Regions from separate parts of the Streptomyces sp. NPDC058653 genome, predicted to be linked through region 1. Evidence: riboswitches for the same ligand, from Rfam matches in the RefSeq annotation. Region 1 holds a riboswitch; each other region holds the start of a gene.
What was found. Region 1 has a riboswitch for cobalamin ahead of ACFWU9_RS08685 (ABC transporter substrate-binding protein). Riboswitches for the same ligand answer to the same signal wherever they lie in the genome.
Positions count from the first base shown of each region.

Region 2: another riboswitch for cobalamin. It lies ahead of ACFWU9_RS28225 (ribonucleoside-diphosphate reductase subunit alpha); the one in region 1 lies ahead of ACFWU9_RS08685 (ABC transporter substrate-binding protein).
Region 3: another riboswitch for cobalamin. It lies ahead of ACFWU9_RS24540 (prenyltransferase/squalene oxidase repeat-containing protein); the one in region 1 lies ahead of ACFWU9_RS08685 (ABC transporter substrate-binding protein).

Region 1 covers NZ_JBHXRM010000007.1:89,629-96,113, reverse strand. Annotated here, with positions in the region: gene ACFWU9_RS08690 (FecCD family ABC transporter permease) at 1-302, opposite strand, end outside; gene ACFWU9_RS08685 (ABC transporter substrate-binding protein) at 313-1,302, opposite strand; cobalamin riboswitch at 1,343-1,489, opposite strand; gene ACFWU9_RS08680 (Mov34/MPN/PAD-1 family protein) at 1,478-1,891, opposite strand; gene ACFWU9_RS08675 (amino acid permease) at 2,028-3,497, opposite strand; gene ACFWU9_RS08670 (DUF2017 domain-containing protein) at 3,812-4,399, opposite strand; gene clpS (ATP-dependent Clp protease adapter ClpS) at 4,399-4,704, opposite strand; gene ACFWU9_RS08660 (nicotinate phosphoribosyltransferase) at 4,872-6,227, shown strand; gene ACFWU9_RS08655 (nicotinamidase) at 6,376-6,485, shown strand, end outside.
Region 2 covers NZ_JBHXRM010000040.1:68,095-74,579, reverse strand. Annotated here, with positions in the region: gene ACFWU9_RS28235 (Uma2 family endonuclease) at 1-16, opposite strand, end outside; gene ACFWU9_RS28230 (GNAT family N-acetyltransferase) at 95-616, shown strand; cobalamin riboswitch at 632-800, shown strand; gene ACFWU9_RS28225 (ribonucleoside-diphosphate reductase subunit alpha) at 946-3,363, shown strand; gene ACFWU9_RS28220 (ribonucleotide-diphosphate reductase subunit beta) at 3,363-4,382, shown strand; gene ACFWU9_RS28215 (DUF2809 domain-containing protein) at 4,600-5,049, shown strand; gene ACFWU9_RS28210 (GlxA family transcriptional regulator) at 5,207-6,169, shown strand; gene ACFWU9_RS28205 (D-Ala-D-Ala carboxypeptidase family metallohydrolase) at 6,198-6,485, opposite strand, start outside.
Region 3 covers NZ_JBHXRM010000031.1:21,854-28,338, reverse strand. Annotated here, with positions in the region: gene ACFWU9_RS24550 (metal-dependent hydrolase) at 1-744, shown strand, start outside; gene ACFWU9_RS24545 (prenyltransferase/squalene oxidase repeat-containing protein) at 875-2,344, opposite strand; cobalamin riboswitch at 2,469-2,607, opposite strand; cobalamin riboswitch at 2,648-2,788, shown strand; gene ACFWU9_RS24540 (prenyltransferase/squalene oxidase repeat-containing protein) at 2,987-5,680, shown strand; gene ACFWU9_RS24535 (hypothetical protein) at 5,677-6,485, shown strand, end outside.

The sequences.
Region 1 (6,485 bases):
AGCAGGAACGGGTCGGCCAGCCGGTTGCGTACGAGGGCCTGGAGGACGGTGCCGACGACGGCCAGCCCGGCGCCGACGACCGCGCCGAGCAGCACACGCGGCAGCCGTACGTCCAGGACGATCGTGCGGAAGGGGCCCGGGTCCGCGCGGCCGGAGAGGATCGTGAGGACCTCGCCGGGCGGGATACGGACGGAGCCGAGCGCGAGCCCGGCGACGACGGCGCAGGCGAGCGCCGCGGCGAGCCCGGTGAGGACCAGGGCGTGGCGCGGCCCGCGCCGGACGGGTGCTGTCCTGCAGCTCACGGCCGGGGCCCTACTCGCCCGCCTCCGGGTGGAGTTGGTCTGCGAGACGGCCGACCGCGGCGGGGGCGCGGACGCCGAGGACGGCGTCCGAGAGCGGCATCACGGCGAAACGCTTGTTCCTGATCGCCGGGACGTCCTTCAGTACGGGGTCCTCCAGCAGCCGCTTCTTCTTCTGGGCGACGGTGGTGGAGCCGTAGTCGTAGATGACGATCGTCTCGGGCCTGCGGGCGACGACCTGCTCCCAGGTGGCGTCGCCGAAGGACTTGTCGAGGTCGGCGAAGACGTTGCGGCCGCCGGCCCGTTCGATCAGCTCGTTGCCGATGCCCGCGCCGCCCGCGGTGAAGGCGGTCTTGTCGCCGCTGTCGTAGACGAAGACCGGGACCGGCTTGACGCCCTTGAGTCCGGCGGCGGTGGTGGCGAGCGTGGCGCGTGCGTCGGCTGTCCACCTCCCGGCGCGGCCGGCGACGCCGAAGGTCCGTCCGACCTCCTTGATCTCGCGGAAGAGGTCGTCCATGGAAGTACCGCCGTCCTCGGGGCAGTTCTCCAGATTGAGCCGGGTGTCGACACCGGCGTCCGCCAGGTCGTCGCGGGTGCGGCCGTCCTTGGCGGCGAAGGCGCTGGTGTAACCGCCGTAGACGAGGTCGGGATTGACGGAGAGGAGTTTCTCCTTGGAGGGGTACTCCTTGGCGACGACCGGGACGCTCTCGTACGCCTTCTCGTAGGCGGGCAGGACGGCGTCGTCGAGCCAGGCGGTGCCGACGAGGGAGTTGGTGAGACCGAGTTCGATCATGATCTCGGTGACGTGCTGGTTCATCGTGACCACACGCTTCGGGGGTGCCTCGAAGGTGGTCCGCACACCGCAGTTGGCGACGGTGTACGGGAATCCGGCGGCCGGCGCTCCGGCGTGCTCGGCCGGTTCCGGGCCGGAGCCGCAGGCGGCGAGCGGGAGCAGCAGCGGAAGCAGGGCCGCCGGTATGAGGGCGTGGCGCCGCAAGGACATGACTGGGCCTCCTCCGGGGGATTTCCGCGTCCCCTGGCATGGTGGGAGAAGGGCGACAGGTCAGTTCCTGGCTTCCGGGCCCCCGGGTGCAAGGGGGGCCTGGTCACAGTGGCGGGACCGTGCCGGATTCGCACCGGCTTCCTGGGTCCTGCCGCCCTGGTTCGGCGTCAGTGTGTCAGACGACCGTGACTTCCTCTTCTGTGACCGTGCCGTCGACGATGCGGAACGAGCGGAACTGGAACGGGCCCATGTCGTCGGTGTCGGCGGTGGAGACCAGCACGTAGTGGGCGAACGGCTCCACGGCCCGGTCGATGTCGGTGCGGGAGGGGTACGCCTCGGTCGCGGTGTGCGAGTGGTAGACGACGATCACGTCCTCCTCGCGCCGCCGCATCTCCTTGTCGACCTGGTTGTGCTCGTCGCCGTCCCACTCGTAGTACGTGGGTGAGCGGGCCGCGTTGCGCATCGGGATGAAGCGCTCGGGCCGGTCGCTGTCCTCGGGGCCCGCGATCAGGCCGCAGGCCTCGTCGGGGTGGTCGGCCCGTGCGTGGGCGACGATCTGGTCGTACAGCGCCTGGGTGATGGTGAGCATGAGTGGAAGGATAAACGGGTGGCCTCCGCGGCTGAGATACGGAGGCCACCTGGTGAGACGGCCGGTGGGACGGCGCGTGGGGCGCCGGCGGGGCCGGGGCCGCGGAGCGGGACCGGGGCCGCCGCGTGCGGCCGGGTCAGTCGGAGATCTTCGCGTACTCCGGCTCGTACGGGCCCTCCGGCTCGTCCCGGCCCGGGCCCGCGAGGTCCCTGTCGCCGCGCTTGAGCAGCGCCCAGCCGCCGACGAGGAAGACCGCCCAGACGGCGCCGACGTAGAGCGAGATGCGCGCGTCGGAGTCGTAGGCGATCAGACAGGTCACGAAGGCCAGGAAGACCAGCGCCACCCAGCTCAGCGCCGAGCCGCCCGGGGCGGGGAACGAGGACGCCGGCAGCCGACCGGCGACCACGGCGGAGCGGTACTTGATGTGGCTGATGAGGATCATCATCCAGGTCCAGATCCCGGCCGCGGTGGCGACCGAGGTGACGTAGAGGAACGCCTTCTCCGGGACGACGTAGTTGAGGACGACGCCGATGCCCATCAGGGCGACGGACGCGGCGATGCCGGCCGCCGGTGTCCGGCGGGTGTTGAGCCTGCCGAGGGCCTGGGGGGCCTCCTTGTTGGCGGCGAGGTCGCGCAGCATCCGGCCGGTGGAGTACATGCCGGAGTTGCAGGACGAGAGTGCCGCCGTCAGCACCACGAAGTTGACGATGCCGGCGCCGAGCGGGATGCCGATCTTGGCGAAGGCGTGGACGAACGGGCTCTCGCCCTCGCTGAACTCGGTCCACCGCACGACGGCGAGGATGACGGTGAGCGCTCCGACGTAGAAGACGATGATGCGCCAGGGCAGCGTGTTGATCGCCTTGGGGAGCGTCTTCTCGGGGTTCTCGGACTCGCCCGCCGTGACGCCGACGAGTTCGACGGCGAGGTAGGCGAACATCACGCCCTGGAGGGTCATCAGGCTGGAGCCGATGCCGTTGGGGAAGATGCCGCCGTGCTGCCAGAGATTGCCGGTGGCGGCGGTCTCGCCCGCGTCCGAGAAGCCGAGGGTCAGTACGCCGAGTCCGATGACGATCATGCCGATGATCGCGGTGACCTTGACCATCGAGAACCAGAACTCGACCTCGCCGAAGATCTTGACGGAGATCAGGTTGACGCCGAAGAGCACCACGAGGAAGACCAGGGCGCTGACCCACTGCGGGATCGCGGGGAACCAGAAGTGGATGTAGATCGCGGCGGCCGTGAGTTCGGCCATGCCGGTGACGATCCACATGAGCCAGTACGTCCAGCCGGTCACGTATCCGAAGAACGGGCCGAGGAACTCCCGGGCGTACTCCGCGAACGAGCCGGAGACGGGCCGGTAGAGGAGCAGTTCGCCGAGCGCCCGCATGATGAAGAAGATCACCACGCCGGCGAGGGCGTACATCAGGATGATGCTCGGCCCCGCCTTGGCGATGTTCGCGCCGGCGCCCATGAACAGCCCGACGCCGATGGCGCCGCCGATCGCGATCATCTGGACCTGGCGGCTGCCGAGTCCGCGTTCGTAGCCCTCCTCCGAGGTCTTGCCGGAGGGGCCTTCCGAGGTGTTGTCGACCTGTGGGGAGGTCATGGTGATGCGCCCTTTCTCCCTGCCTGTGCCGGTGGTCGTGAAGATTTACCACGGCTCCGGCGGCGATCCGCGGAGGTCGCTGTGGCGCGGCACACAGGAAGAAGCGGACGAATCACACGCCGAATCGCAAAGCATGCGGGCGCGGAGACGGGATCGTTATGAGGAGTTGAGCGTCCGTTGAGCAAACGGAAGGTGTCCGTCCGAAGACGGTGTGAGGGCGCGTGGGGGCGGGAGTCGGACGGTGTGAGGGGCCGGCGAAGACGCCGTGGCGGGCCGTCCGGGAGATCCCGCGCCCGCCGTCCCGTCCCGTCCCGTCAGGGCATCATCGTCTCGACCAGCGTCTCCTGGAGCGCGCCCAGCCACAGGTACGCCATCACCATCGGCTTGCGCGGGTCGTCGTCGGAGAGCCGGTACAGGCTCTCGCCCTCGTCCTCGTCGGAGATCTCCAGGCGGTTGCCGATGGTCAGGCGCAGATCGTTGAGCGCGCCGAGCCAGTGCCGGCAGTCCTCGGGCGCGAGTTTCAGTACGGCGCCGCCCTCGCCCGTGGCGGAGAGCGCGTCCAGGGTCCGTACGACGGCGAGGCCGTCCTCGCGCTTGCGCGTCCGCAGGTCGTTCTCGGTGAAGCGCCGGAACTCGGCGGCGTACTCCCGCAGTTCGTCGTCGGTGTCGTCGCCGAAGCCGTACGCGTCGGGGAAGAGCCGGGCGAGCGCGGGGTCGGACGGCGGCTTGCTGGGCCCCTCGGCGAAGAGCGCGGCCAGGGGGTCCTCCCCCTTGGCCGGTTCCTCACCGGGGCCGATCAGCTCCAGGAGCTGGACGGCGAGGGAGCGCAGGATGGAGATCTCGACCTCGTCGAGCGCGACGGCGGCGCCACCGCCGGGGATCGCCTCGAACTGCCCGGCCATCAGGCGTGGTCCTGGGAGAGCGTGGCCCACAGGCCGTATCCGTGCATCGCCTGCACATCGCGCTCCATCTCCTCGCGGCTGCCGCTGGAGACGATGGCACGGCCCTTGTGGTGGACGTCGAGCATCAGCTTGTGCGCCTTGTCCTTGGAGTAGCCGAAGTACGTCTGGAAGACGTACGTCACATAACTCATGAGGTTGACAGGGTCGTTGTGGACGATGGTCATCCACGGCACGTCAGGTTCCGGGACGGTGAACGTCTCCTCGGCCGACTCGGGAAGTTCGATCTCTGTCGGGGCAACACTCACGGTTCGGGACGACCTTCTTCTCCGCCGGGGGTCCCAGGGGTGCGCCCCGGGATGCACAGCCTCACTGCCCCCCATGCTGCCACCCGTGGGGGTGTGTCGCACAAACGGCGGTCCGAACGCCCGTGAGAAATCGTCACTCTGACGAGATGCGCGGTAGAATTGTCGGCATGAACTCTGCGGACCTTGAGAAGGGCCTGGCGAAGGACGAGGGCGGCCGGCGGGTCGGTGTTCCGTCGACGGCGCTCTTCACCGACCAGTACGAGTTGACGATGCTCCGGGCCGCGCTGCGGGCGGGGACGGCCGAGCGCCGCTCCGTCTTCGAGGTCTTCACCCGGCGGCTGCCGGAGGGGCGGCGCTACGGAGTCGTGGCCGGCACCGGCCGACTCCTCGACGCCGTCGAGAACTTCCGCTTCGACCCGGATGTCGTCGCCTTCCTGCGCGAGCGGGAGATCGTGGACGGGCCCACGCTCGACTGGCTCGCCGACTACCGCTTCAGCGGCGACATCTGGGGCTACCGGGAGGGCGACGTGTACTTCCCCGGTTCGCCGATCCTGCGTGTCGAGGGCTCGTTCGCCGAGTGCGTGCTGCTGGAGACGGTGGTCCTGTCCATCCTCAACCACGACTCGGCGATCGCCGCCGCCGCGTCCCGGATGTCGGCGGCGGCCGGCGGTCGCCCGCTGATCGAGATGGGGGCGCGCCGCACGCACGAACTGGCCGCCGTCGCCGCGTCGCGCGCCGCGTACGTGGGCGGCTTCGACACCACGTCCGACCTGGCGGCCGGGTTCCGTTACGGCATCCCGACGGTGGGCACCAGCGCGCACGCCTTCACCCTGGTGCACGACAACGAGCGGGACGCGTTCCAGGCGCAGGTCGACGCGCTCGGCAGCGGTACGACGCTGCTCGTGGACACCTACGACGTGGCCGAGGCGGTCCGTACCGCCGTGGAGGTCGCCGGGCCCGAGCTGGGCGCCGTCCGCATCGACTCCGGCGACCTGCTGCTCGTCGCGCACCGGGTGCGGCAGCAGCTCGACGAGCTGGGCGCGGTGAACACCAGGATCGTGGTCACCTCCGACCTGGACGAGTACGCGATCGCGTCGCTGGCCGCGGCGCCGGTGGACGCGTACGGGGTCGGCACCCAGCTGGTCACCGGCAGCGGGCACCCGACCTGCTCGATGGTGTACAAACTCGTGGCCCGTGCCCACTCCGCGGATCCGAAGGCGCCGCTGCACGCGGTGGCGAAGAAGTCGCTGGGCGGCAAGACCTCGATCGGCGGGCGCAAGTGGGCGGCGCGGCGCCTGGACGCGGAGGGGTACGCGGACGCGGAGGTCGTCGGTACGGGCCCGGTGCCCGCAGAGTTGCTGGACCGCCAGTTGCTGGTGGAGCTGGTCAAGGGCGGCGAGGTGGTCGCGCGCGAGCCGCTGGACGCGGTGCGCGAGCGGCATGTCGCGGCGCGGGCGGCGCTGCCGATGTCGGCGATCCAGCTGTCGCGCGGCGAGCCGGTGATCCCGACCGTCTACATGTGACGTACACGAGGGACGGAAGAGGTGGGGAAGGCATGAACGGACAGTGGCCGGGAACGCCTGGCTCGGACAGGCCGGCCTCCGGCGAGATCCCGAAGACACCCCATAAGCTCTGTGACCCCCGCCCGCTCCCCATCGAAGGACAGCCGCCATGCACCGCGCGTTGATAGTCGTGGACGTTCAGAACGACTTCTGTGAGGGCGGCAGCCTCGCGGTGCCGGGCGGTGCCGACGTCGCCGCGGCCATCACCGATCTGATCGG
Region 2 (6,485 bases), on a different contig from region 1:
CAGTGGTCACGGTCATGAACCCTCCTCGCTCCTGCTCAACGATAGCCGCGACCTCCGACAAGGCGCTGTCGTACCCGTGTCGCACACTGCTGTCATGGAGCAGAGGAAAGAGTCGGAGAGCGACTTCAGGATCAGAGCGGCCGAGCCCGCCGAGTACGAGGTGCTCGGGGAGATAACCGCCCGGGCCTATCTGGACGACGGGCTGTTGGACTTCGGGGCGGGGGATCCCTATCTGAAGACCCTGCGCGACGTCGCCGGGCGGGCCGAGGGGAGTGAGGTGCTCGTGGCCGTCGACCGGGCGGGGGCGGTGCTCGGTGGGGTGGCGTACGTCGGTGCCGGGTCGGCCTGGGCCGATCTCGCCGGGGACGGTGAGGCCGAGTTCCGCATGCTGGCCGTCGCGCCCGGCGGCCGGGGGCGCGGGGTCGGTGGGGCGCTCGTGCGGGCGTGCGTGGAGCGCGCGCGGGCCGACGGATGCGTACGGGTGCGGCTCTCCACGCAGAAGGCGATGCTGTCCGCCCACCGGATCTACGAGCGCCTGGGCTTCGTACGGACGCCGGAGCGGGACTGGGCGCCGTATACGGAGCTTGTACTGCTCACGTACTGCCTGGAGATCTAGGACGAGCCATCCCCGACACAACATGTGGGGGGTGGTGCTGCCAACCAACCCCAGATGTATGCTCAAGTCTGCTGTCGCCGCAGGAGAATCCGGTGCGAATCCGGAACTGTCCCGCAACGGTGTGCTGTGGTGCGCTTTGTCGTGCCCGCGAGTCCGAGCACCTGCCGACGGCGCGCCCGGACCGACCGGTCCGGGTGCCGAGACGTCCGGGCTCCGAGGCAGGGCCGGTGGACGCCGCACCGCTCACCGCCCGGTTCCGGGACGGCGTACGCGGGCGTGCGCCGCCATGCCCTCCCCCTGGCCCGGAGCCGAGCGAGGGAGAGCACCACGTGACCATCGCGCCAGCCGATCCGGCCTCAGCGATCGCCGACCGGGAAACCGCGCGGGACCGGGAAACCGCCGGGCCGGCCGACGACCCCGGGACCCCCGGGACGGCCCTTCTGCGGGTCCTCACCGACCTCACCGCGGATCTGGCCGACACCGACCCCGGCAAGGTCGCCGCCGCCGCTCTCCGAGGCCGTAACGCCGCCTCCGACGACGCCGAGTTGCGCGCGCTCGCCACCGAGGCCGCGGCCGGGCTGATCTCCGAGGACCCCGCGTACTCCCGCCTCGCCGCCCGTCTCCTCACCCGCACCATCGCGGAGGAGGCCGCCGGGCAGGGCGCCGTCTCGTTCTCCTCCTCGGTCGCCGTGGGCCACACGGAGGGCCTGATCGCCGACCGTACGGCCGCGTTCGTCACGCGCCACGCCGCCCGCCTCGACGCGCTGATCGACCCCGCCGCCGACGACCGGTTCGGCTACTTCGGCCTGCGCACGCTCTTCAGCCGCTATCTGCTGCGCCACCCGATCACCCGCGATGTCATCGAGACGCCGCAGTACTTCATGCTGCGTGTCGCCTCCGGGCTGGCCAAGGACGACTCCCCGGCCGCCGTGGACGAGGTCGCCGCGCTCTACGGTCTGATGAGCCGGCTCGACTATCTGCCCTCCTCCCCCACGCTCTTCAACTCCGGCACCCGCCACCCCCAGATGTCGTCCTGCTATCTGCTGGACTCCCCGCTGGACGAGCTCGACTCGATCTACGACCGCTACCACCAGGTGGCCCGGCTCTCGAAGCACGCGGGCGGCATCGGCCTCTCGTACTCCCGTATCCGCGCGCGCGGTTCACTGATCCGGGGCACCAACGGGCACTCCAACGGCATCGTGCCGTTCCTGCGGACGCTGGACTCCTCCGTCGCCGCCGTCAACCAGGGCGGCCGGCGCAAGGGCGCGGCCTGCGTCTATCTGGAGACGTGGCACGCGGACATCGAGGAGTTCCTGGAGCTGCGCGACAACACCGGCGAGGACGCCCGCCGTACGCACAATCTGAACCTCGCGCACTGGATCCCCGACGAGTTCATGCGCCGGGTCGACGCGGACGGTGTCTGGTCGCTCTTCTCCCCGTCGGACGTGCCCGAACTGGTCGACCTGTGGGGCGACGACTTCGACGCCGCGTACCGCGCGGCCGAGGCGGCGGGCAAGGCCCGCAGAACCATCCCGGCGCGCGAGCTGTACGGCCGCATGATGCGCACCCTCGCGCAGACCGGCAACGGCTGGATGACCTTCAAGGACGCCTCGAACCGTACGGCGAACCAGACCGCCGAGCCCGGCACCGTCGTGCACTCCTCGAACCTCTGCACCGAGATCCTGGAGGTCACGGACGACGGCGAGACGGCGGTCTGCAACCTCGGCTCCGTCAACGTCGGCGCCTTCGTGACGGAGTCGGGCGAGCCGGGCGCGGAGCTGGACTGGGAGCGGCTGGACGAGAGCGTCCGTACGGCCGTGACCTTCCTCGACCGGGTCGTGGACATCAACTTCTACCCGACCGAACAGGCCGGCCGCTCCAACGCCAAGTGGCGCCCCGTGGGCCTCGGTGTGATGGGCCTCCAGGACGTCTTCTTCAAGAGGCGGCTGCCGTTCGACTCCCCCGAGGCCGCCGCGCTCTCCACCCGGATCGCCGAGCGGATCATGCTCGCGGCGTACGAGGCGTCCTGCGACCTCGCCGAGCGCGAGGGCCCGCTGCCCGCCTGGGAGCGGACCCGCGCCGCGCGCGGGGTGCTGCACCCGGACCACTACGACGTGGCGCTCAACTGGCCCGAGCGGTGGGACACGCTGAGGACGCGCGTGGCGACGAGCGGCATGCGCAACTCGCTGCTGCTGGCCATCGCGCCCACCGCGACGATCGCCTCCATCGCGGGCGTGTACGAGTGCATCGAGCCGCAGGTCTCCAACCTCTTCAAGCGCGAGACCCTGTCGGGCGAGTTCCTCCAGGTCAACGCCTATCTGGTGGCGGAGCTGAAGCGGCTCGGCGTCTGGGACGCGCAGTCCCGGGAAGCGCTGCGCGAGTCCAACGGCTCGGTGGCGGGCTTCAGTTGGATCCCGGCCGAGGTGCGGGAGCTGTACCGCACGGCGTGGGAGATCCCGCAGCGCGGTCTGATCGACATGGCGGCGGCGCGTACGCCGTTCCTCGACCAGAGCCAGTCGCTGAACCTGTTCCTGGAGACGCCGACCATCGGGAAGCTCAGCTCGATGTACGCGTACGCCTGGAAGAAGGGGCTGAAGACGACGTACTACCTGCGCTCGCGCCCGGCGACGCGGATCGCCCGCGCGGCGAGGTCGGCCGCCCCGGTCGTACCTCCTCGGACGACGCCGGACGCCGACACGATCGCCTGTTCCCTGGAAAACCCCGAGTCCTGCGAGGCCTGCCAGTAATGACCACCCCTGCCGTAGAGAAGAACCTGCTCGACCCGGGCTTCGAACTGACCCTGCGCCCCATGCGCTACCCCGACTTCTACGAGCGCTACCGCGACGCCATCAAGAACACCTGGACGGTGGAGGAGGTCGACCTGCACTCCGACGTCGCCGATCTCGCCAAGCTCTCTCCCGGCGAACAGCACATGATCGGGCGGCTGGTCGCGTTCTTCGCCACGGGCGACTCGATCGTGTCGAACAATCTGGTGCTGACGCTCTACAAGCACATCAACTCCCCCGAGGCGCGTCTCTATCTCTCCCGCCAGCTCTTCGAGGAGGCCGTGCACGTCCAGTTCTATCTGACGCTGCTCGACACGTATCTCCCCGATCCGGCGGACCGGGCGGCGGCGTTCGACGCGGTCGAGGAGATCCCGTCCATCCGGGAGAAGGCGCGGTTCTGTTTCAGGTGGATGGACTCGGTCGAGAAGATCGACCGCCTGGAGTCGAAGGCGGACCGCCGCCGCTTCCTGCTGAACCTGATCTGCTTCGCGGCCTGTATCGAGGGGCTGTTCTTCTACGGAGCGTTCGCGTACGTCTACTGGTTCCGCTCGCGCGGCCTGCTGCACGGCCTGGCCACCGGCACCAACTGGGTGTTCCGCGACGAGACGATGCACATGAACTTCGCCTTCGAGGTCGTCGACACCGTCCGTAAGGAGGAGCCGGACCTCTTCGACGACGCGCTCCAGCGGCAGGTCACCGACATGCTGAAGGAGGCGGTCGAGGCGGAGCTCCAGTTCGGCCGCGACCTGTGCGGCGAGGGACTGCCGGGCATGAACACGGAGTCGATGCGCGAGTACCTCCAGTGCGTCGCGGACCAGCGCCTCCAACGCCTGGGCTTCGCACCGGTGTACGGCTCCGAGAATCCGTTCTCGTTCATGGAACTGCAAGGAGTCCAGGAACTGACGAACTTCTTCGAACGCCGCCCCTCGGCCTACCAGGTGGCAGTGGAGGGCACGGTCGGCTTCGACGACGACTTCTGAGGGGTACGGGTACGGCGATACGGGGGCGTGGGCCGACCCACGAGCCGCCAGAGGCGGCAACGGTCCCCCGGAGGACAACCGGCAAGGTCAGCACCCTCGGACTGCGCCGGGACAAACTGCGCACGCGAAGCATGAACGGCGCACGCCCCGTGGCTCCGGCTCAACCGCTCCCGTGGCGGCTGAGCCGGAGGTCGCCCCGGCGCATAGGCTCCCCGGCATGGATGACATGGGTGTTCTCGCGCGGACGCGCCTCGTGGCCTGTGGGGTTGCCGTCGGGATCGTGGGGGCCGGGCTTGGGATCAGGGGCGTGGCCGGGGGTGACGTCGCCAAGTACGGGGGCGTCGCCCTTTACACCGTGCTCGTGTACGTCCTCGTCGTGCTCGTCGCTCCCCAGGTGCGGCCCGGTGTCGCCGGATTCGTGGCGGCCGGGTTCAGCTGCGCCGTCGAGCTCCTTCAGCTCACCGGGGTGACGGCCGGGCCGGCCGAGCGCAGTGCCGTCGTACGGCTTGCGCTCGGCTCGACCTTCAACGGGCCTGATCTGCTGTGGTACGCGGTCGGGGCGACGGCCGCCGTTCTGGTGCATACGTGGGTGAGCGGCCCGACGGCGGCTCGGGTTCCTCCGGGTGCTCCGCGCGGCGCAGCTGGCGGTCGATGGCACGGTCCCTGATGTGTCCGACAAGCCCGGGAAGGGCGAGAAGGCCGAAAAGAGCGAGTACGACGAGGTAACCACCGATTGCGTTCATGCCTCCACTGTCGTCGTTCCGAGGAACAAAGGGCAGTGGCAGGACTGTCATGAACCATCGAATTACTGCCACACTGGTTCCATGCTCAAGAATGTGGCGGTCGTCCTGCTCGACGGCGTACATCCCTTCGAACTCGGCGTGCTCTGCGAGGTCTTCGGCCTCGACCGGAGCGCGCAGGGTCTGCCGGTCTACGACTTCGGGGTCGTCTCGGCCGAAGGCCCCGTCCTCCGCTCCCACGCCGGGTTCACGATCTCCGACCTGTACGGGCTCGACCGGCTGGAGGAGGCCGATCTGATCTGTGTGCCGGCCGGGGACACCTATCTCGTACGGGCCTACCCGCCCGAGCTGCTGGACGCGCTGCGCCGGGCCGTGGACCGGGGCGCGCGGATGCTCAGCGTCTGCGCGGGCGTGTTCGTCCTGGGCGCCGCCGGGCTGCTCGACGGGCGCCGCTGCGCCACCCACTGGATGCACTCCGACGAGCTCGCGAAGGCCTTCCCCCTGGCCGACGTGCAGCCCGACGTGCTGTACGTGGACGACGGCCCGGTGGTCACCTCCGCCGGTACGGCCGCGGGCATCGACGCCTGCCTCCATGTCCTGCGCCAGGAGCACGGCCCCGAGGTCGCCAACGCGGTCGCCCGGCGCATGGTGGTGCCGCCGCACCGCGACGGCGGGCAGGCGCAGTTCGTCGAGCGCCCGCTGCCCACCGCGTGCGACACGGTGGGCGGGGTGCTCGCGTGGATGGAGCGGCACCTGGACCGCGAGATGACGGTCGAACAGCTCGCCGAGCGCGCCCATATGTCGCCCCGCACCTTCGCGCGCCGTTTCCAGCAGGAGACGGGGACCACCCCCTACCGCTGGCTGCTGCGCCAACGCGTCCTGCTGGCGCAGGAGTTGCTGGAGGGGACGGCCGAGACGGTGGACGCGATAGCCGGCCGGGCCGGCTTCGGGAACGCGGCGGGTCTGCGTCACCACTTCATGCGCACGCTCGGGACGACCCCGAACGCGTACCGGCGTACGTTCAGGGGCCCCACGCGCGTCGCGTGAGGCCCCCGGGGCGTTACGGAGAGAACCGTCAGATGCCGCAGCTCGGCGCGGACCAGAAGCGGCCGGAGCGGTGGTCGACGTGGGCGTGGTCGTCGTGGCCGGGGTAGCCCGGGCCGAGGATCCCGTTGAAGCCGTGGTTGCGCGCGTTCTGGGCCAGGCTGCACAGGCTGTGCGGGCCCGCCCCGATGTCGGCGGCGTCACCGTACAGATGGCGGCTGCTGCTCGCACCGCCGACCGCCGCGTTGCAGGCCTGCGAGCGGAAACCGCTGGTGACCCGGAGCGGCTGGTCGCCCATCGCGTGCCGCATGGCCTCCAG
Region 3 (6,485 bases), on a different contig from region 1:
GTGGGAGCCGCCGCGGCGGCGGCCGACCGCACCATGCCCTGGCCGGTGCTCGTCGCCGGCGCGCTGATCTGTGCGGGGGCGGCGCTCGCCCCCGACCTGGACCACAAGTCCGCGACGATCTCACGGGCCTTCGGACCGGTGTCCAAGGCGATGTGCGGCATCGTCGACAAGATGTCCTTCGCCGTCTACAAAGCGACAAAGAAACCGGCCGACGCCCGCAGGACCGGCGGCCACCGCACCCTCACCCACACCTGGCTCTGGGCCGTCGCGATCGGCGGCGGCGCCTCCGCGATCGCGATACTCGGCGGACGCTGGGCCGTGCTCGCGCTGCTCTTCATCCATATGGTGCTCGCCGTCGAGGGACTGCTCTGGCGGGCGGCGCGGGTCTCCAGCGACGTACTCGTGTGGCTGCTCGGCGCGACGAGCGCGTGGATCCTGGCCGGAGTGCTGGACAAGCCCGGCAACGGTTCGGACTGGCTCTTCACCGGCCCCGGCCAGGAGTACCTCTGGCTCGGGCTGCCGATAGTCCTGGGCGCGCTGGTCCACGACATCGGCGACGCGCTGACGGTCTCGGGCTGCCCGATCCTCTGGCCGATCCCGGTGGGCCGCAAACGCTGGTACCCGATCGGCCCACCGAAGGCGCTCCGCTTCCGGGCGGGCAGCTGGGTCGAGCTGAAGGTGCTGATGCCCCTGTTCATGCTGCTGGGCGGGGTGGGCGGCGCGGCGGCGCTGAACGTGATCTGAGGGGCGGCGTCGCGCAGGGGTGTGGGCGCCGGTCCATGACGGTCCGGCGGCGCGTGCGCGCCCGGGCGGACACCTTCTGGCGCCCGCCCGGACACCACTTCCCGCTTTCGGACGCGGGACTGCCGCAGGATCAGGAGCCGTAGCGCAGGGAGATCGTGTCGCCCAGGTTGATCACCGTCCCGCGGCTCGCCGCCGCGGCCGCCGCGCCGTCGACACTCGCCCTCCAGGTCGCACCGCCCGTGTTGGTCCTGCCGTTGACGCCGGTGATCACGCCGGTACCACTCCCGGGAGTGACGGAGGTGACGCAGCCGGACGGGGTGGCCGCGGTGGTCGCCGCGTCCAGGACCGCCCCGAGGGTGGTGGTGGACGCGGTCGGGGTGAACGCCACCGAACAGACCTTCAGCGACGTCCCGTCGTCCACGGTCAGGGCGAGCTCGGTCGCCGTGCCCGGGGTGAATCCGGAGGCCGCCACCCAGCGCGGGGCACCCGCCGTGGTCGGGGCGGGCGGGGCCGCGACGAAGCCGCCGCCGGCCACGGCGCGCAGGGCGTCGACCGAGGCGTACGCGGAGGGGCCGGTGTCGCCGGGGAGGTATCTGAAGCCGCCGGCCGGGTTGAACTGCTGGGCGATCAGGAAGTCCACGGGCGTCTTGCCGGCCGTGGTGAGGAAGTCACCGGTCTGCGGGTTGATGCCGCAGGCGTTGAGGCCGGAGACGGCCCAGCCGTTGGAGTTGGTGTTGGCGCCGAACATGGCGTCGAAGGCGCCGGTGGTTCTGATGAGTTTCGACTTGAGGAAGGCCTTCGCCTCGGTGATGGCGGGGTCGGTGGCCGGGACGCCGGACATGCAGAGTGCGGCCATGGCGGCGCCGGTCATGTCGATGTCGCCGTCGGCGGCGAGCTTGGCCGGGTCGCCCTCGGCCTTGGCGAAGGTCCAGCCGCCGTCGTCGTGCTGATTGGCGCGGACCGTGGTGACGGACCTGTTCAGGAGCGCCTGCGGTACGCGCTGGACACCGGTCTGCGTCTTGGCGCCGGCGAGGGCGATGAGTGCGAAGACGGTGCCGTTGAAGTTGGCGGACGCCCCCCAGTAGCCCGGCTCGGAGTTCTGCCAGTACGCGTAGGTGTCGGCGATCAGATTGCGGCTCGCGGAGACCCGGGCGGGGTCGACACCGGCGGAGTAGGCGTTGATGATGCCGCGCTCGTAGTCGGTGACGACCGGGGAGGTGCCGGGCCAGGAGGCGTTGGCGAGGTGGGCACGGTAGACGGTACGGGCGTTCCTGCTCGTGTCGCCGCCCGGTGCGACGTCGACGGCCGCCGTCCCGGCGGCGGCGAACGCGGAGAAAGCCCATTCGTTGGAGAGTCCGGCGCCCGCGTACGAACCGTCGGCGCCTTGCAGTGAGCGCAGATAGCCCACACCGTTCGTCTTGGACGTGGCTATCTGCGCGGGGGTCGACGTGGCGAGTGCGGGCAGCGCGGTCAGGGCGAGTGCGGTGAACGCGGCGGGTACGGCGATCAGGGCGGGCCGGGCGACGGTGCGCCGGGTGACGCCCCGGCGGGACGAGCTGACGCGCGAGGCGCGGGGTCGCGAGGCGCGGGGTGAGGTCATGTCGGTACTCCCGGGGAGAGAGGGGCGGCGGCCTCACGCCCCTCCGGCCGTACCCGTACGCGAGAATCCGTGTACGAGAGCCCGCCCGACGACACGCGGCCGTCGCCCGAGCGCGTGGGTCGACGTCCTGTGGAACAGGCCGGTCGGGCATTCGGGCTCGGACCTCTCCGGGGCTCCGAGCCCCCGGGTCCACACCGCTGCGCGTCAGCTCCGGACTCCCACCGGATTCCCCCAACTCGGCAGCACGGGACGCTAGTCGAAAACCGCGCGCCGCGCACTCCCTTGTCGCCGGATTCGCATCTGTGCTCTAATTCGTCCGCATCTCTGCTCAGTTCCCAGGGGAAGCCGGTCTAAGTCCGGCGCTGACCCGCAACCGTAGGCCCGTCAGGCACTCATGTGCCCGGTGGGCAAGCCGGATTACCTGGTTCTGAGCTCAAGTGAACGACGCCGTCGCGGACTACGGCGTGGTACGGCCGGCACCGCCGGGGACGTCGCTCGACGACTCCACCGGGCCGCCGGTCGCGTCACGTGGACCCCCGTAACGGCCGACGCCAGGGGGCCGCCGTGGAGCACGGAGACGTATCCGGACGAAGAGCGCGCGGTGTGCGCCCGCGAGCGGGCGCGCTGCTGTGCTCCGTCCTCATGGCTGTCGCCGGCGGGGTCTTCCTGCTCGGCCCCGCGTCCCCGGCCGCGGCCGACCCCATCGAGACGTGCACCCCCACCAAGGGCGCGGTCGTCGCGGTGGACTTCGGCGACTGGGGCGGTGGGATCGTCCGGGGCTGCGACGCGAGTCCGACCACGGGATACGACCTCCTGCACGAGGCCGGGTTCAGCACCGAGGGCACCGAGCACGACGGCCCCGCGTTCATCTGTCGCCTGGGCCACGCCGAGTTCGACTCCGGCGCCGGGTACCCGACTCCGGCGGAGGAGGCGTGCGAGCTCACCCCGCCCGCCACCGCGTACTGGTCCTACTGGCTCGCCCCGGCGGGCCAGGACTTCTGGACGTACAGCCCGCTCGGCGCGATGAGCAACAGGCCGAAGGACGGATCCGTGGAGGCATGGGTCTTCGGCCCCACCGATGTGGGCGGAACCGGCGGGGGCCCCACGTTCACACCCGCGCAGGTGCGAGCCGGGGGCCAGGGCGAACCCGGAGAGGACCCGCCGGACGTCGAGCCCGGTGAGGTCGATCTCCGCAGGCTGGACGGCTATCTGAAGAGCAGGCTCACCGACGGCGACCACGTACGCGACGAGGGTGCTCAGACCCCGAACCTCTACCAGTCCGCGCAGACCGCGCTCTCCCTCGCCGCCATCGGCGAGGAGAACGCGACGGTCGACAGAATGCGCGCCAAACTGGCCGGCCACACCGAGGAGTTCGCGTACCCGAACGGCGCCGACCGGCCGGTGTCCGCCACCGGAGCGGCACTTCTCTCCCTGCTCGCGTCGGGCACCGGCGGCGACCCGCGCGGCGTGGGCGGGCACGACGTGGCCGGGGACCTGGCCAAGGCGGTGTGCGAGAGGGGTGGCACACCGGGCTGCAAGGGCAAGGGCGACTTCCACGACGTCGGCGATGTCGAGACGCAGGCGATCGCCCTGCTGGCGCTGGACCGGGCGGGTGTCACCGTGCCCACGGCGGCTGTCGGCCGGCTCGCCGCCCACCAGTGCAAGGACGGCGGGTTCTCCCCGACGCTGGTGGGCGAAGGCACCGTGTGCGCGGGCAGTGACCCCGCCACCACTCCGTACGCGACGATCGCACTGCGGCAGGCGGGCGGACATGACGACGCGGTCGCCGAGGCGCACCGGACCCTGCGCCGGGCCCAGCTGCCCACCGGCGCCTTCGCCGCCTACCCGGGCGTGACCACCGGCGATGTCAACGCGACGGCCAAGTCCGAGCAGGCGCTGCGACTGCTCGGCGACACCGGGCGCGCCGACGCCGCCGTCTCCTGGCTGTCACGCCAGCAGACCGGGTCGGGCGGCTTCGGCTTCGACGAGGGCGCCACGGAGCCGGAGATCTTCCCCACCTGGGCCGCCGCCTTCTCCGCCGCGCGCACCAGCCTCGCCACGCTCGGCGTGGAGCTGCCGGATCCCGGCCCGGGCGACCCTCCGACGGGCGAGCCCCCGCCGCCGACGGACGGCCCGAAGCCGCCGTGGGCCCCGGGCGAGGGCCCGGATCTGGACAAGGGCGCCGCGTACCTCACGGACGGCGCCCGTCTGAAGCAGGGTCACTACTACGAGAACGTCGCCGGCACCGGTTTCGCCGACTTCGGTCTCACCATCGACGCCGCCTACGCCCTGGCCGCGACAGGCAACGACAACGACGCGCTGCGCGGCATCGTCGACTTCCTCGACACCGAGGGCGAGGACGGCTCCGAGCCCGGCCGGACCGTGGGCGACTGGACCGGTGTCGGTACGTCGCACGCGGGGGGCGGCTCGATCGGCAAGCTGGCGGTGCTCGCCCAGGCCACCGGCCGTGACCCGCGCGACTTCGCGGGCGCCGACCTGATCGCGGCACTGGACGAGGCGGTGTGCGAGGCCCCGTCAGGGGCCCCGGACCGCAGCTGCCCGGCCAGGGGCGCCTACCGGTACGGCCCCTCCGTTTTCTCGCAGTCTCTCGCGGTGATCGCCCAACTGCGCGCCGGAGAGGCCGGGTCGGCCGCCGGGCCGGTCGCGTATCTGAAGAGTCTCCAGCACCCGTCGGGCGCATGGCCGAGTCTGATTCCGTCGACCGGCGACTCCGAGGTGGACTCGACGGCGATCGCCGCGATGGCCCTCGACCTGGCCGAGGACACGACGTCCGCGCAGGCCGTAGACAAGGCCCTCGCCTGGATCGCCGCCAAGCAGCTCCCCGACGGCGGTTTCCCCGGCGCCGCCGGCAACTCCGTCAACTCCGCGGGCCTCGCGATCCAGGGACTCTCCCTGGACGCCGGGAAGTACGCGACCGAGATCAAGAAGGCGCGGAAGTTCCTGGCGAAGCAGCAGAACAAGGACGGCGGCTTCGACGTGGCCGCCGACGGTCAGCCCGGCTCCGACGTACGCGCCTCCACACAGGCGCTCGGCGGTGCGGTGGGCACCTCGTTCGGCACGCTGGAGCGGGACTTGACGGGTACCGCTCCGCGGCCCCCGGGCGAGCCGGCCCCCGGCCCCTCGGACACCCCCACGGTGCCGGAGATCGTGACCACCGGCGGCGAGGAGGCGGGCTCGGGTTCAGGGGCCGGCGCGCTGGCCTCCACCGGTACGCGGGTGGGGACACTGGCCGCCGTGGCCGGGGCGTTGACCGTGGCGGGCTGGTCCATCCTCGTCACCCGCCGCCGGACGACCGCCACCGGGAGGGAGCGATGAGCGCCCGGGTGGCCCGTACGATCGTCCGCCTGCTGACGGCGCTCGCCCTCACCGCGGGCGCGCTCGCCACCACGGCCGGACCCGCCGCCGCGAAGCCGCAGCCGATGGGGCGGTGCACCACCTCGTCCGGCGCCGTACTCGCCGTGGACTTCGGCGACTGGGGCGGGCCGATCCTGCGCTCCTGCGGGACCACGCCGACCACCGGCTACGAGCTGCTCAACCAGGGCGGCTGGCGCACCACCGGCACCGGCCACGACGGTCCGGCCTTCATCTGCCGCATCGGTTACGCCGGGCACCAGGGCGGCAGGCAGTACCCGCCGCCCTCGCAGGAGGACTGCGTTCTCACCCCGCCCGCCTCCGCCTACTGGTCCTATTGGCACGCCGACCCGGGCCGGAACACCTGGACGTACAGCCAGCTCGGCGCGATGCTCTACAAGCCGAGGCCGGGCAGCGTCGACCTGTGGATCTTCGGCGGGACGAACATCGAGGGCACCACCGGCCGGCCGACCGTGACACCGGACCAGCTGCGCGCCCGCAACACCAGGCCCACCGGCGGGGGAGCACCCCAGAACGGCTTCGAGACGGATGCCGCCGAGCCGCCGGCGCCCGGCACCGACACCGGACCCGCGCCCGGGCGCCCGGTGCAGGAGAAGCCCGCGCCGAAGCCGTCACCGTCCCCCACGTCCGCCTCCCCGTCCGCGTCACCGTCGAAGTCCCCGCCTCGGTCCGCCGCCAAGAGCCCCTCGCCGTCCGCCTCCACCCGCGCGGAACCCGGCGCGGTCGCCGCCGCCCCCGAGCCCTCCCG